Regions from separate parts of the Pseudomonas sp. KH_024_B2 genome, predicted to be linked through region 2. Evidence: predicted binding sites of a transcription regulator. Region 2 holds the regulator's gene; each other region holds the start of a gene.
What was found. Region 2 encodes FliA, which starts transcription of late flagellar genes. Its sites were predicted from a motif close to CTAAAGTTTNNNNNNNNNNNGCCGNTAA; they were not measured.

Region 1 (4,526 bases), 860 kb from region 2:
ATTGATCATTTGACCGAGTCGTTCAAAAGCTGCGGAGATCGACGGCTATGAAAGCCAGACCCATGACCGAAGAGGACGTGGCTCACTTCTGCCTGGCACTGCCCGGCGCCAGGGAAGACTACAAGTGGGGGGGCGTGCGGGTGTTCTCGATTGCCGGGAACAAGATGTTTGCGCTGCAGAACCTGCGGGGTGCGTCGCTGGCCTTCAAGGTCGACAAGGAGCTGTTTCTCGGCCATGTCGACCGCCCGGGCATTCATCCTGCGCCTTATCTGGCACGGGCGCAGTGGATCATCATGGAAACGCCCTACCCGCTGGCCACCGATGAGCTGCAAGGCTTGTTGCAACGCTCCCATCAATTGGTGGTCAGCAAGTTGCCCAAGCGCGCGCAGATCGGCTTACAGCTCTAGAACAGGGAAAACACAGTGGCGCCAAGAAACAACCAGTCGATCCAGAACACCTGGTGCAACAGCACGATCACCCAGAACACCAGTTGATAGGAGACCTTGCGCGTCTTGTGCCGAAACAGCTGCTGGGCCAACAAAGCGCCCGGCCAGCCACCGGCCAGCTCCACTGCATGCAGAACGTTTTCCGGAGTGCGCCACCTGTCGGCGCTGGCCTTGCGTTTGTCGCTCCAGTACAGGAAGAACGCCAGCAGGCTGACGATCCCGTAGGCTGCCAAAGGAATCAGCGAGATATCGCGAAGCCATAGCAGCACCGAGCCGAAGCCCGGTAATACACATAGACCGAGAAAGACCAGCCCTTTGAATCGCGGGTAGCGGATGACAATCCCGGACTTTTGCCCGGAGTTGCCGCGGGGCCGGGGCTCGATCACGGTTTCGCCGCCGCCCAGTCGACCCAGCCGAACTGCCAGGTGGCGAGGATCACCAGGCCAAAGGCAATCCGATACCAGGCAAACACCGCATAGCTGTGGCTGGCAATGAACCTGAGCAGCCCCCTGACCGAAAGCATCGCAAAGATGAATGCGGTGACGAAGCCAAGGGCAAACACCGGAAAGTCACTTGGCTGGAACAGGTCGCGGTATTTATAGCCCGAGTACACTGCCGCTCCGACCATGGTCGGCATCGCCAGAAAGAACGAAAACTCCGTGGCGGTTTTGCGCGACAAGCCGAACAGCAAGCCGCCGATAATGGTCGAGCCGGAACGCGAAGTACCGGGAATCATCGCCAGGCATTGGGCAAAGCCGACTTTCAGCGCATCTTTCCAGGTCATTTCGTCAACGCTGTGAGCATGCACTTCATGTTGGCGACGCTCGGCCCAGAGCATGACGATCCCGCCTGTCACCAGCGCTGTCGCCACGGTAATCGGGTTAAAGAGGTAGTGGTGAATCAGGTCGGCGAAAATCACGCCCAACACCACCGCCGGCAAAAAGGCGATCAGCAGATTGATGGTGAATCGTTGAGCGCTGGGTTTTGTGGGTAACCCGACGACAACGTCGAAGATCTTGCGGCGAAACTCCCAGACCACCGCCAGAATCGCCCCCAGCTGGATGATGATGTTGAAGGCCATGGCCCTTTCACCGTCAAAATTGAGCAAGTCGGCGACAATAATCTGGTGCCCGGTACTGGAAATGGGCAGAAATTCCGTCAGTCCCTCTACAATCCCTAAAATCAATGCCTGAGCGGCAGTCCAAAGATCCATCAATCCCCCAAATGAAGCGATGCCTCCAGGCATGCCTCGTTAATATTTTCCATAGCGTTTGCTTCGCTAGCGCAGCTAAATTTCTGCGCGCATCAGATCAACAGGAACCGTAAAAATTCGGTAAAAAACCATACCAGACTCAGGTTTTTCCGCGCGCGGCCGAAATCCTATCAGACATACCCGATTAACGCTGTCGCGTTAGCAGACTTGGGTAGGGCTGGCGGCATTTATTACAAGAATAAGAATCGGGAGTAACGGGTTATGAATAGCTTGCGCAGTGTGTCGATCAGTCGTCGGTTGTGGCTCATCCTGATAGTGGCGGTGTTGATGCTATTGACCTTGGGCGTGGTGATGCTCAAGCAGATTCATGATGACCTTTACCAGGCCAAGGCGCAGAAGACCCAGCACGTAGTGCAAACCGCCAATGGGGTACTGGCTTATTACCATGGCCTGGAAACCGCTGGCACCTTGAGCCGTGATGCTGCGCAGAAACAGGCGCTGAGCGTTGTTCGCGGTTTGCGTTATCAGCAGAACGACTACTTCTGGATCAACGATCTCAAGCCGGTGATGCTCATGCACCCGACTAATCCAAAACTCGAAGGCCAGGATCTGTCCGGGATCAAGGATCCTGACGGCTATGCGCTGTTCAACGAGATGGTGAGCATCGCCAAGGCCAAAGGCGCCGGCATGGTCAACTACCGCTGGCCAAAACCAGGCGCCAGCGCTGCGGTTCAGAAAACCTCCTATGTACAGCTGTTCGAACCTTGGGGCTGGATTCTTGGTTCCGGTGTCTACATCGATGACATGCAGGCCGAGTTCTATGGCCAGGTAGGGGAAGCCTCGTTCATCGGGCTCGCCATTGCGCTGATCATGGCGCTGCTGGTGACCTTGATCGCCCGCAGCATTGTGCGCCCCCTGCAGGAAGCGGTGCAGGCCATGGCCAATATCGCCAGCGGAGAAAGCGATTTGACCCGCAGCCTCGATACCCACGGGCAGGATGAAGTCGCTCAATTGGCCCGGCACTTCAACGGTTTCACGGCCAAGCTGCGTCAGGTCATCAGCCAGTTGCAAATATCCGCCAGCGCCCTCGGTCAGTCCTCCGTGGATCTGGGCAGCAACGCCGCACAGGCTCAGGAACGCAGCCAACAGCAATCCCGGCAAATGGAACGGGTGGCCACGGCAATCAACGAGGTGACTTACGGCGTGCAGGACGTGGCGAAAAACGCCGAGCATGCGGCCAGCGAAATGCGTGACGCCGAGGTACAGGCTCAGCAAGGCCAGGTGAATATCGATGGCAGTTTGCAGCAGATCGACCAGCTCTCGACCACCATCGATCAGGCCGTCGAGGTTATCCGCACGCTGGCGGCAGAAAGCACGCAGATCGGCAGCGTACTCGAGGTGATCCGCTCCATCGCCGAGCAAACCAACCTGCTGGCGCTCAACGCCGCGATCGAAGCAGCGCGAGCCGGTGAGCAAGGCCGTGGTTTTGCGGTGGTCGCCGATGAAGTCCGGCTGCTGGCCCAGCGTACGCAAAAATCCACGGCCGAGATTCAGTCGATGATCGAGCGCCTGCAGAATCACTCCGAGGCTGCAGTCAAAGTCATCAGCGACAGTAGTCGGGCATCGCAACTGACCATCGAACAGACAGGTCTGGCCAGTGCCAGCCTGAACGCCATCGGCCAGGCTTTGCGCAATCTCAACGGCCTGAATGCCTCGATTGCCAGCGCGACATTGCAACAGGCGCAGGTGGTCGAGGACATCAACCAGAACGTCACCCAGGCTGCCGGCCTGTCCCATGGCACCGCCTTGGCCGCCGAGCAGTCCAGTGTCGCCAGCCTGCACCTCAAAGAGCTCAGTGAGCAGTTGAACGGGTTGTTGCGCCAGTTTCGCGTGTGATGTTTTTGTGGCGAAGGGTGCTTGCCCGGTCAGTTAACGAAAATCTATTGTCGGACGGTCAACTGTGGCGAGGGAGCTTGCTCCCGCTCGGCTGCGCAGCAGTCGTAAAGCCTGTACATGCGGTCTGTCTGGCAGAGCCGGCTTGCAGGTTTTAGGGCCGCTGCGCGCCCCAGCGGGAGCAAGCTCCCTCGCCACAAATGCCACCCAACTGAAAATTTGCGCTAACTCCCGCAGGCTAACGCGCCGGCGCACTCTCTGGTTACAATCCACCCTCTTCAACTCCTCCAAGGAATCCGCATGTCCGGGCTTGAACTGTTTGCCGCCGCGCTGGGTGTTATCGCCGTCTGGCTGACAGTCAAACAAAACCCCTGGTGCTGGCCGATCGGCCTGGTCATGGTGCTGCTCTACAGCTGGATCTTCTTTGAGGTGAAGCTGTATTCGGACATGCTTTTGCAGGTGATCTATGCCGCGCTGCAGCTCTATGGCTGGTGGCAATGGACTCGTGCGGGCGAGGCTCATCATGGACGGCAAATCAGTCAGCTGGACACTCAACCCATGCTGCTCGGTCTTGCTGTTGGTGCAGTCGGCAGCCTGCTGCTGGGGGCCGCCATGGCCCACTGGACGGATGCGGCTCAGCCTTGGCTGGACGCCGCGCTGACAGGATTCAGTCTGGTCGCGCAGCTGTGGATGGCGCAGAAACGCATACAGTGCTGGCCGCTGTGGATCGCGCTCGATGTGATTTTCGTCGGTCTGTTTGTCTATAAAGGTATGTACCTGACCGCCGCGCTCTACGGCATATTTATGCTGCTGGCGGTGCAAGGCTGGCGGGAATGGCGCGCCGATCCGGCGTTGCGCACATGAAAGTACTGGTCTTGAGCGGCCCGGAGTCCAGCGGCAAGAGTTGGCTGGCGGCCGAGCTGCAAGCCTGCTTCGGCGGGGTGCTGGTGGGTGAGTATGTGCGTTATTTCATT
Region 2 (4,526 bases):
CGTCGGAAATCTCGGTCTTGGTCGAGAACCCCGGAGCGAAGATCAGGTTGAAGCAATCGGTCTCGCTGAGACGGTCCGCCGCATCCTTGTCCATCAGGCCTTTCTTCACGGCGATACCGCGCAGAACATCGGCGTCCATGCCCTTGCCGTCATCGGAGATGGACAGCAGGATGTGGTCGCCTTCCTGTTCAGCGGACAGAATTACTTTGCCGCTGCGGGGTTTGCCCATCGCTTCGCGCTCAGCCGGCTCTTCGATACCGTGGTCGACCGAGTTGCGTACCAAGTGGACCAGCGGGTCGGCCAGGGCCTCGACGAGGTTCTTGTCGAGATCGGTTTCTTCGCCGACCAACTCCAGGGCAATCTCTTTCTTCAACTGACGAGCCAGGTCGCGAACCAGTCGCGGGAAGCGGCCGAAGACTTTCTTGATCGGCTGCATCCGGGTTTTCATCACCGCGGTCTGCAAGTCGGCGGTCACCACGTCGAGGTTCGACACGGCTTTGGACATGGCTTCGTCGCCGCTATTGAGGCCTAGACGGACCAAGCGGTTACGCACCAGCACCAATTCGCCGACCATGTTCATGATCTCGTCCAGCCGCGCGGTATCGACCCGCACGGTGGTCTCGGCTTCACTGGCCGGTTTTTCCGCAGGTGGCGCGGCCGGGGCACGGGCCGCAGCCGTCGCAGCGGCTGCAGCAGGCTTCGGTGCTTCGGCTCTAGGCTCGGGCGCTTTGGCGACGGGTTTCGGTGCAACAGCCTTGGCAACCGGCGCCGCAACCGAAGCGCTGGCGCCGGTAGCGGTGCCAACTTCAGTGAACTTGCCCTTGCCGTGCAATTCGTCGAGCAGCGATTCGAACTCGTGATCGGAGATCAGATCGCTGCCGACAGCTGCAGCGGTTGGCGCAGCCGGGACCGGTGCCGAAGCAATGGCCGATTCCAGCGCATCAACGGCAAAGTTGCCCTTGCCGTGCAACTGATCGAGCAGCGCTTCGAATTCGTCGTCAGTGATATCGGAGCTGTCGCCTGCCGCTTTCGGAGCAGCTGGTGCAGCGGGTGCTGCGACCACCGCATCGACGGCGAACTGGCCTTTGCCGTGCAGCTGATCGAGCAACGACTCGAACTCGGCATCGGTGATTTCATCACTGGCCGCAGCATTGCTGGCAGGTAGAAGAGCAGCCGTCGGAGCCTCGGCCTGTGCCTTGACGGCGTTCAGCGAGTCCAGCAGTTGTTCGAACTCGTTATCGGTGATGTCGCCCGATTCGCTTTCGCCAGCCGGTTCTTCGACCATGTCGGCAACCGGAGCGGATGCAGCCTCGGTTTGCGGCTCGGCCAGACGGGCCAGAGCCGCCAGCAATTCAGGCGTGGCAGCCGTGATCGGGCTGCGTTCGCGCACTTCGGTGAACATGCCGTTCACCGCATCCAGCGCTTCCAGAACCACGTCCATCAATTCCGAGTCGACGCGACGCTCACCCTTGCGCAGGATGTCGAAGACGTTCTCGGCGATGTGACAGCACTCCACCAGCTCGTTGAGCTGGAGGAAGCCGGCGCCCCCTTTTACAGTGTGAAAACCGCGAAAAATTGCGTTGAGCAAGTCTGCATCATCTGGCCGGCTTTCAAGCTCGACCAGTTGCTCGGACAGTTGCTCAAGAATCTCGCCGGCCTCAACCAGGAAATCCTGAAGGATCTCTTCATCGGCGCCGAAGCTCATTAAGGGTGTGCTCCTAACAGGTCTAAAAACCTAAAATCCAAGGCTGGATAGCAAATCGTCCACATCGTCCTGACCGGACACAACGTCTGCTCTTTTATCGGCATGAATCTGCGGACCTTCACCCTGAGAGAGATGTTTTTGCGGATCTTTTTCTGCGAGGATCGATTCGTGGTCATGTTCAATGCCCGCAAACCGGTCGACCTGACTGGCCATCAGCACGAGTTTGAGCAGATTGCTTTCGACTTCCGTGACCAGTTGCGTCACGCGCTTGATCACCTGACCCGTGAGGTCCTGGTAATCCTGAGCCAGCAGGATGTCGTTGAGATTGCTCGACACGACGCGAGTCTGTTGCTCGCTACGGGTCAGAAAACCCTCTACCCGCCGGGCCAGCTCGCGGAACTCTTGCGCACCGACTTCGCGGCGCATGAACCGCCCCCAGTCCTCGCTCAAGGCCTGAGCCTCGTTGCTCAGACCGTTGACCAGCGGGGTACTGTTCTCGACCAGGTCCATGGTGCGGTTGGCCGCAGCCTCGGTCAGCCTGACCACATAGGACAGGCGCTCAGTGGCATCCGTGATCTGTGAAACTTCCTCGGCTTGCGGCATATTCGGGTCAATCTGAAAATTGACGATTGCACTATGCAGTTCGCGGGTGAGCTTGCCGACTTCCAGGTACAGGCCGCGATCACGAGTCTGGTTGAGCTCATGGATCAGTTGCACAGCATCGCCGAACCGGCCTTTTTCAAGGCTGTCGACCAGTTCGCGGGCATGTTTTTTCAGGGTCGATTCAAAATCGCCCTGTGAAGTTTCGTTATGCTCCATAGCTCCCCCGTGGCGGACTCATCAACCGATGCGTTCGAAGATCTTTTCAATCTTGTCTTTCAACGCCTGAGCCGTGAATGGTTTGACCACATAGCCGTTCACACCGGCCTGAGCGGCTTCGATGATTTGCTCGCGCTTGGCTTCGGCCGTGACCATCAGCACCGGCAGGTGCTTGAGCTTTTCATCGGCACGCACGTGGCGCAGTAGATCGATACCGGTCATGCCGGGCATGTTCCAGTCCGTTACCAGAAAGTCGATGCTCCCGCTGTTGAGGACCGGAATCGCGGTAGTACCGTCATCCGCCTCGACCGTGTTGGTGAACCCAAGGTCACGCAACAGGTTTTTTATGATCCGCCGCATCGTTGAGAAGTCATCAACGATGAGGATTTTCATATTCTTGTCCAATTCGACCTCCAAGCAGTCTTAAAACGCGCGCAGCACCTGAACGCGCCATTCAATCAATTAGGCGTAACACTCAACGGTTGTATGGATTACAACGGGCCGTGACCGGTGCAGCAAAATGCCGTACCAACCTCGTTCGCAGTGTCCCCACACTGCCTGTCAGCGCGCTCGCCACTCCCCCAAACGCCCCCGTAAACGGGCCGCGCACTGGCTGTGTAACTGGCTGACCCGCGATTCGCTGACCCCCAGGACCTCACCGATTTCCTTGAGGTTCAGCTCTTCGTCGTAGTACAGCGCCAACACCAGTCGCTCACGCTCCGGCAAATTGGCAATCGCGTCCGCCAACGCAGCCTGGAAACGTTCATCTTCCAGATCACGCGACGGCTCGAGATGAGCACTCGCGCCATCCTCGTGCAGCCCTTCATGCTCGCCGTCCTGCAACAGATCGTCGAAACTGAATAAGCGGCTACCCAGGGTGTCGTTCAAAATCCCGTAATAATCATCGAGACTCAATTGGAGTTCGGCCGCAACTTCATGATCTTTAGCGTCACGGCCGGTTTTAGCTTCAATTGAGCGGATTGCGTCACTGACCATCCGGGTATTGCGGTGGACCGAACGTGGAGCCCAGTCGCCTTTACGCACTTCATCGAGCATCGCGCCACGAATGCGGATACCCGCGTAAGTCTCGAAACTCGCGCCCTTGCTGGCGTCGTATTTGGTCGACACTTCCAGCAAGCCGATCATCCCGGCCTGGATCAGATCCTCGACCTGAACACTGGCCGGCAGGCGCGCCAGCAAGTGGTAGGCAATACGCTTGACCAGTGGCGCATAGCGCTCGATCAGTTCGTACTGGCTGTCACGCGCCGACGTCTTGTAAAGGTTGTAACCGCTGGCTGTCATAGAACAGGACCCGCTGTCTGATGCACCAGCCGTTCGACGAAAAATTCCAGATGCCCACGAGGATTGGCAGGTAGCGGCCAGGTATCGACCTTCTGGGCAATAGCCTTGAACGCCAGCGAGCACTTCGAGCGCGGGAACGCTTCATAGACCGCACGCTGTTTCTGCACAGCCTTGCGCACGCACTCGTCGTAGGGAACCGCACCGACGTATTGTAAGGCCACGTCCAGGAAGCGATCCGTGACCTTGGTCAACTTGGCGAACAGATTGCGGCCTTCCTGCGGGCTCTGCGCCATGTTGGCGAGCACCCGGAAGCGGTTCATGCCGTAATCGCGATTGAGCAATTTGATCAGCGCGTAGGCATCGGTGATCGAGGTCGGCTCGTCGCAGACCACCAGCAGGACTTCCTGGGCGGCGCGCACGAAACTGACGACCGACTCGCCAATCCCGGCGGCGGTGTCGATCACCAGCACGTCGAGGTTGTCGCCGATATCGCTGAAAGCCTGGATCAGCCCGGCATGTTGCGCCGGACTCAAATGCACCATGCTCTGCGTGCCGGACGCCGCGGGGACAATGCGAATTCCGCCGGGTCCCTGCAGCAGCACATCGCGCAGCTCACAGCGCCCCTCGACCACATCGGCCAAAGTGCGTTTGGGTGTCAGTCCCAACAGAACGTCGACGTTCGCCAGCCCCAGATCGGCAT
Region 3 (4,526 bases), 1.9 Mb from region 2:
TCCACCTGCTCGACCCCGGTATTGAGATCGCTGGACAACTGCCGAATCTGCTCCACCACCTGCGCCGTGCGCTGCTGAATATCAGCGACCATCACGCCGACCTCGTCGGTAGCGCTCGCGGTGCGCCCGGCCAGGCCTCGTACTTCGTCGGCAACCACGGCGAAACCTCGTCCGTGCTCGCCCGCGCGTGCAGCTTCAATCGCCGCGTTCAGTGCCAATAAATTGGTTTGGCTGGCAATCGACTGAATCACCAGAGTCACGCGCTGGATTTCTTCACTGCGCACACTCAAGGCTTCTATCAGCTGGCGACTGTCATTGGCGCGCTGGCTGAGCTGATGCATGCGGGTAATGGATTCAGCGAGCACCACGCGCCCTTCGGCACTGCTCTGACGGGCTTCACTGGCCGCGCTCAGGGCTTGTCGGCTGAGGTGTGAAGTGACTTTCTCGGTGTCGATCATCGCTTCGGCACTGCTGACGATCCGTGCAGCGGCATCCAGTTGCGACTGCAGCTTGCCGGCCAGTTGCTTGACCGAGAAGGCCACGCCGGCGGCGGACAGTGCGTTGTGACTGGTGGTATGGGACAGGTCGCGGGTCAACTCGGCGATGGCGCTGCCGGTGTCCGCAGGGGTTGTATCGATGCCGGGTCGCGAACGCAGCCGGGGAAGCCAGATAGTCAGCACCGCCAGTGGCAGGCAAAGGTAAAGCGGCCAGCCGCCGAATGCCATGCTACTGAGCACCAGCGTCAGGGCGATGCTTTGCACAGTGGGCGCCAACCAGCGCACCGTGGCGTTGGACACAGCCACAGGTTGCGGCACTGTGCCAGCCAGAGAGCCGTCTCTCGTCATGTTCGTCACCCCACGCTTGTTCTATTTGTTGTGTCTGCATTGAACGCCACTACCAGGCCATTATCTATGGTCCATTAGTAGTGGGGGTTGCAGCAGATCAATAGAAGTGCGGGGGATTGGATGGAACGCTGGAACCTGTGGCGAGGGAGCTTGCTCCCGCTCGACTGCGCAGCAGTCGTAAACCTGCAAATGCGGTATACCTGACGCAATGGAGTTGCAGATTTTAGGGCCGCTGCGCGCCCCAACGGGAGCAAGCTCCCTCGCCACACAAGCGCTCTTGCCACAAAGGGTGTATCAGGCCTGACGCTGGTGCTTGTCGATTTGCTCGTGACGCTCTTGAGCTTCGATGCAGTACTTGGTGGTCGGGCTGATCAGCAGGCGTTTCAGGCCGATGGCCTCGCCGCTGTCGTCGCACCAGCCGAAGGTGTCTTCAGCGATACGGCCCAGAGCCATTTCCAGCTGCGGCAGCATACGCTGGTCGCGATCGATGACATTGACCAGCCAGTGGCGCTCTTCTTCGACGGAAGCAGCGTCGGCAGGATCGGCTGGAGTGTCCAGGCTTTCAATGGCAACACGGCTCTGCTCGATACGCGCGTGGGTTTCGACCTTCATGGCTTGCAACAGCTCAGTGAAGAAAGCCAGTTGCTCGGCATTCATGTAGTCATCCGCCGGCATGGCCAGCAACTTTTCCTTTGTCATTGATTTCTCTATAAAAAATACGTGCATTAAGGCGAATAAGGGAGCGTTCCAGTCGACCGGCTTCAGATCGTCGGAAAGGCGCCATACATTCCAAGCGCCACCCGGCACTCAATTTACGAGGGGCGGCAGTCTAAGGCCGACTTGAGGGCTCAGCAACTGAAATGACAGCGAATTTGTCGACAAAGCCCTGAAAGTGCTCTATGGCAGGCTTTGTTGGCGGTAATCGGAGTGCGTTTATAACAAGAAATTCAATCGAGTAGCGCTATATAGAAGACAAACGGCTACGCCACGGTGGAAGATCATCGCGATGGAGGCTTCGAACACTTTTGGTGTGGGGCCAGACTAAAACGTCTTGCGGCACCAATCGATAGTTATTCTATGTAGCAGCTGCCGAGCTGCGCGAGGCTGCGCAGCAGTCCTAAAACCTGCGATAGCGGTTTAACAGAACAACCGCATGCATCGGATTACGACCGCTTCGCCCGAGCGCGGACCGGGCCGAACGCAGCCTGGCGGCAGCTGCTACGGACCGCGTAAAAGCTTAATTGACCGTCTTGCTAACCAGGGTGAGTGTGGGCCCGCAATGAACCCGGAACCCCGGTGCGCGCCAGCCCGCCCTTCTCGATCCAGGACTGGGTCCATTGATAGGCCCGTTGCATCAACTGATCGGTCTGGCTGAAGTCGAACACCGAAATCCCCAAAGGGCACAGTGGCGCGACCACATGGATGTCGGCCCGCGGCGAATACAGCTCAATGTCCCGCACCAGTTGCCCCATGCTCATCAGGTTCAGGGTATGCAGCGCCAGCGCCACCAGACCGGTCGGCGGGCATGGGCAGGCACAACCGAAGCCGGTCGGCACTACCACCACACGGGTCGCCCCAAGACCTACCGCGCTGGCGATCGGGGTATTGCTGGCCACGCCGCCATCCACCAGCCATTTGTCGCCGATCTGCACGCAAGGAAACACCAACGGGATGGCCGCGCTGGCCAGCAAGGCCTGTTCGGCGCTACCGCTCGACAGCAGCTCCTCGCCACCCGTGAGCAGGTTGGTGGTGACGATGTACAGCGGCAGTTCGGTGTCTTCGATCAACGTGACCGGCAGCGCACGGCGCACCAACTGCTCCAGCGCCGAAGACTGCAGCAAAAAACCTCGTCGACGCAGGATCGCCGCCACGGTATCGATCAGCGAAAACGGGAACACGTCCGCCTTGCGCAAGCCTCGCCAGAAGTCCGCCAGCTCAGCGACGCCCCGGGCATTGGGTTTGGCCGCGAAATACGCGCCATTGATGGCCCCGACTGAAGCGCCGATCACCAGATCGAAAGCAACGCCTGCCTCGACCAACGCCCGCAGCATACCGACCTGAACAGCCCCGAGACTGCCGCCTCCGGCCAGGACCAACGCAGTTTTAACCGCGGACATATCAGGCCCCCTGCTTCAACCCGACCCGTGGATTAACAAGCATAGCTGGCGCCCTGTTCAAGAGGATGGTCAACCCTGAAGGTTTACCGCTAAATTAGCCCCCGTCATCGCACCGTTGCTCATCACAAGGAGCTGTACATGAAGCTGATCGGAATGCTGGATTCACCTTACGTTCGACGCGTCGCCATTACCCTGAAATGTCTGGATATCCCCTTCGAACATGCGTCGGTTTCGGTGTTCAGAAACTTCGAGCAATTCCAGCAGATCAATCCGGTGGTGAAGGCGCCGACGCTGGTCCTGGACGACGGCGAAGTGCTGATGGACTCGAACTTGATCATCGACTATCTGGAGGCGCTGACCGGTCCCGGCAACAGCCTGATGCCCGCCGACCTGAATCAGCGCCTGCGCTCCCTGCGGCTGATAGGGTTGGCAATGGCGGCCAACGAGAAATCGGTGCAGATCTATTACGAGAGAAACCTGCGACCTGTCGAGAAACAACATGCCCCGTGGCTGGAGCGTGTTCATGGGCAGTTGCTGGCGGCGTATTCGGAGCTGGAGCGGGAGCTGGTCAAACAGCCGCTGAAAATGGACGGTTCGATCGCTCAGGACGGCATCACCCTCGCCGTCGCCTGGAGCTTCACCCAACTGGTGATCGCCGACCAGGTCGACGTTGCGCAATACCCCCGGATCAGAGCCTTTACTGCCTACGCCGAACAGCTCGAAGCGTTCCTCTCGACTCCGGCGACCTGAACTGGTTTCAGCCACGCACAGGTTATGGACCCGACATAATGTGGGAGCGTGGCTTGCCCCGATGGGCTTGGCAGCGCGTAGCAGCTGTCGAGTAGAACGAGGCAGCGTCCGGCTGTGAAGCAGCCGTAAAACCCTGCACCTCGGTGTTTCAGATAAACCGCGAGCACAGGTTTTACGAGGACTCCGTCCTCGAACGCTGCCTCGCTCTACTCGACAGCAGCTACGGGAGGCTAGCCTTTAGAGATGTGTAGATACCCATGCCGCGATGGGCTGCGCAGCGGCCCCAAAATCTGTGTCCGCGTTATTTCAGGTAATACAAGCGCAGAAATCTTCAATTGGAAAACACATACTGCCCTTTTACTTTCTTCGGCTTGATAAAAGCAAAGTCAGGAAATAGCTGCGTGCGCAGATACCAGACAAACGCCAACATGGCGAGAGTGATCCCCATGCCGATGGCCGAAATGACCGGTGCTTCAGCAAAGTCTGCGAGCGCCCGAGGAATCTGAATAACGCTCAAGAGGATGTAGATGTTATAGGCACCTGCGTAGTTTCTATAGAAACCATAGGCAAACAGCAACGGAATAAATCCGCACAGGGCGCCAAATACCCATGCAGCATTTGGCCCTATTGTCGCCCCCAGCCCAAAACCCACTACAGCGCCGAGTAATGCCTGGATAAAGATGATCGTGATCAGAATATTGATTTTCTTGTAATGCTGCTCATACAGGTTCTGATCGGAATATGAAGCGATCCAGAACGCCAACAGTCTGTCCTTGGCCGCACCGCCGGCAAACGCCTGGAACGTTTCGGTTTT

Region 1: the regulator FliA is predicted to act here: its motif matches at 1,798-1,825, upstream of AC3I0A_RS15180 (methyl-accepting chemotaxis protein).
Region 3: the regulator FliA is predicted to act here: its motif matches at 1,069-1,096, upstream of AC3I0A_RS10285 (methyl-accepting chemotaxis protein).

The regions. Positions count from the first base shown of each region.
Region 1 covers NZ_CM174502.1:3,249,397-3,253,922, forward strand. The annotation lists gene AC3I0A_RS15160 (LysR substrate-binding domain-containing protein) at 1-51, shown strand, start outside; gene AC3I0A_RS15165 (MmcQ/YjbR family DNA-binding protein) at 48-407, shown strand; gene AC3I0A_RS15170 (DUF1294 domain-containing protein) at 404-832, opposite strand; gene AC3I0A_RS15175 (undecaprenyl-diphosphate phosphatase) at 829-1,659, opposite strand; gene AC3I0A_RS15180 (methyl-accepting chemotaxis protein) at 1,921-3,555, shown strand; gene pnuC (nicotinamide riboside transporter PnuC) at 3,853-4,416, shown strand; gene AC3I0A_RS15190 (AAA family ATPase) at 4,413-4,526, shown strand, end outside.
Region 2 covers NZ_CM174502.1:4,105,126-4,109,651, forward strand. The annotation lists gene AC3I0A_RS19070 (chemotaxis protein CheA) at 1-1,705, opposite strand, end outside; gene AC3I0A_RS19075 (protein phosphatase CheZ) at 1,736-2,524, opposite strand; gene AC3I0A_RS19080 (chemotaxis response regulator CheY) at 2,546-2,917, opposite strand; gene fliA (RNA polymerase sigma factor FliA) at 3,086-3,826, opposite strand; gene fleN (flagellar synthesis regulator FleN) at 3,823-4,526, opposite strand, start outside.
Region 3 covers NZ_CM174502.1:2,189,372-2,193,897, reverse strand. The annotation lists gene AC3I0A_RS10285 (methyl-accepting chemotaxis protein) at 1-845, opposite strand, end outside; gene AC3I0A_RS10280 (TraR/DksA family transcriptional regulator) at 1,140-1,544, opposite strand; gene AC3I0A_RS10275 (patatin-like phospholipase family protein) at 2,099-2,962, opposite strand; gene AC3I0A_RS10270 (glutathione S-transferase) at 3,101-3,712, shown strand; gene AC3I0A_RS10265 (hypothetical protein) at 4,044-4,526, opposite strand, start outside.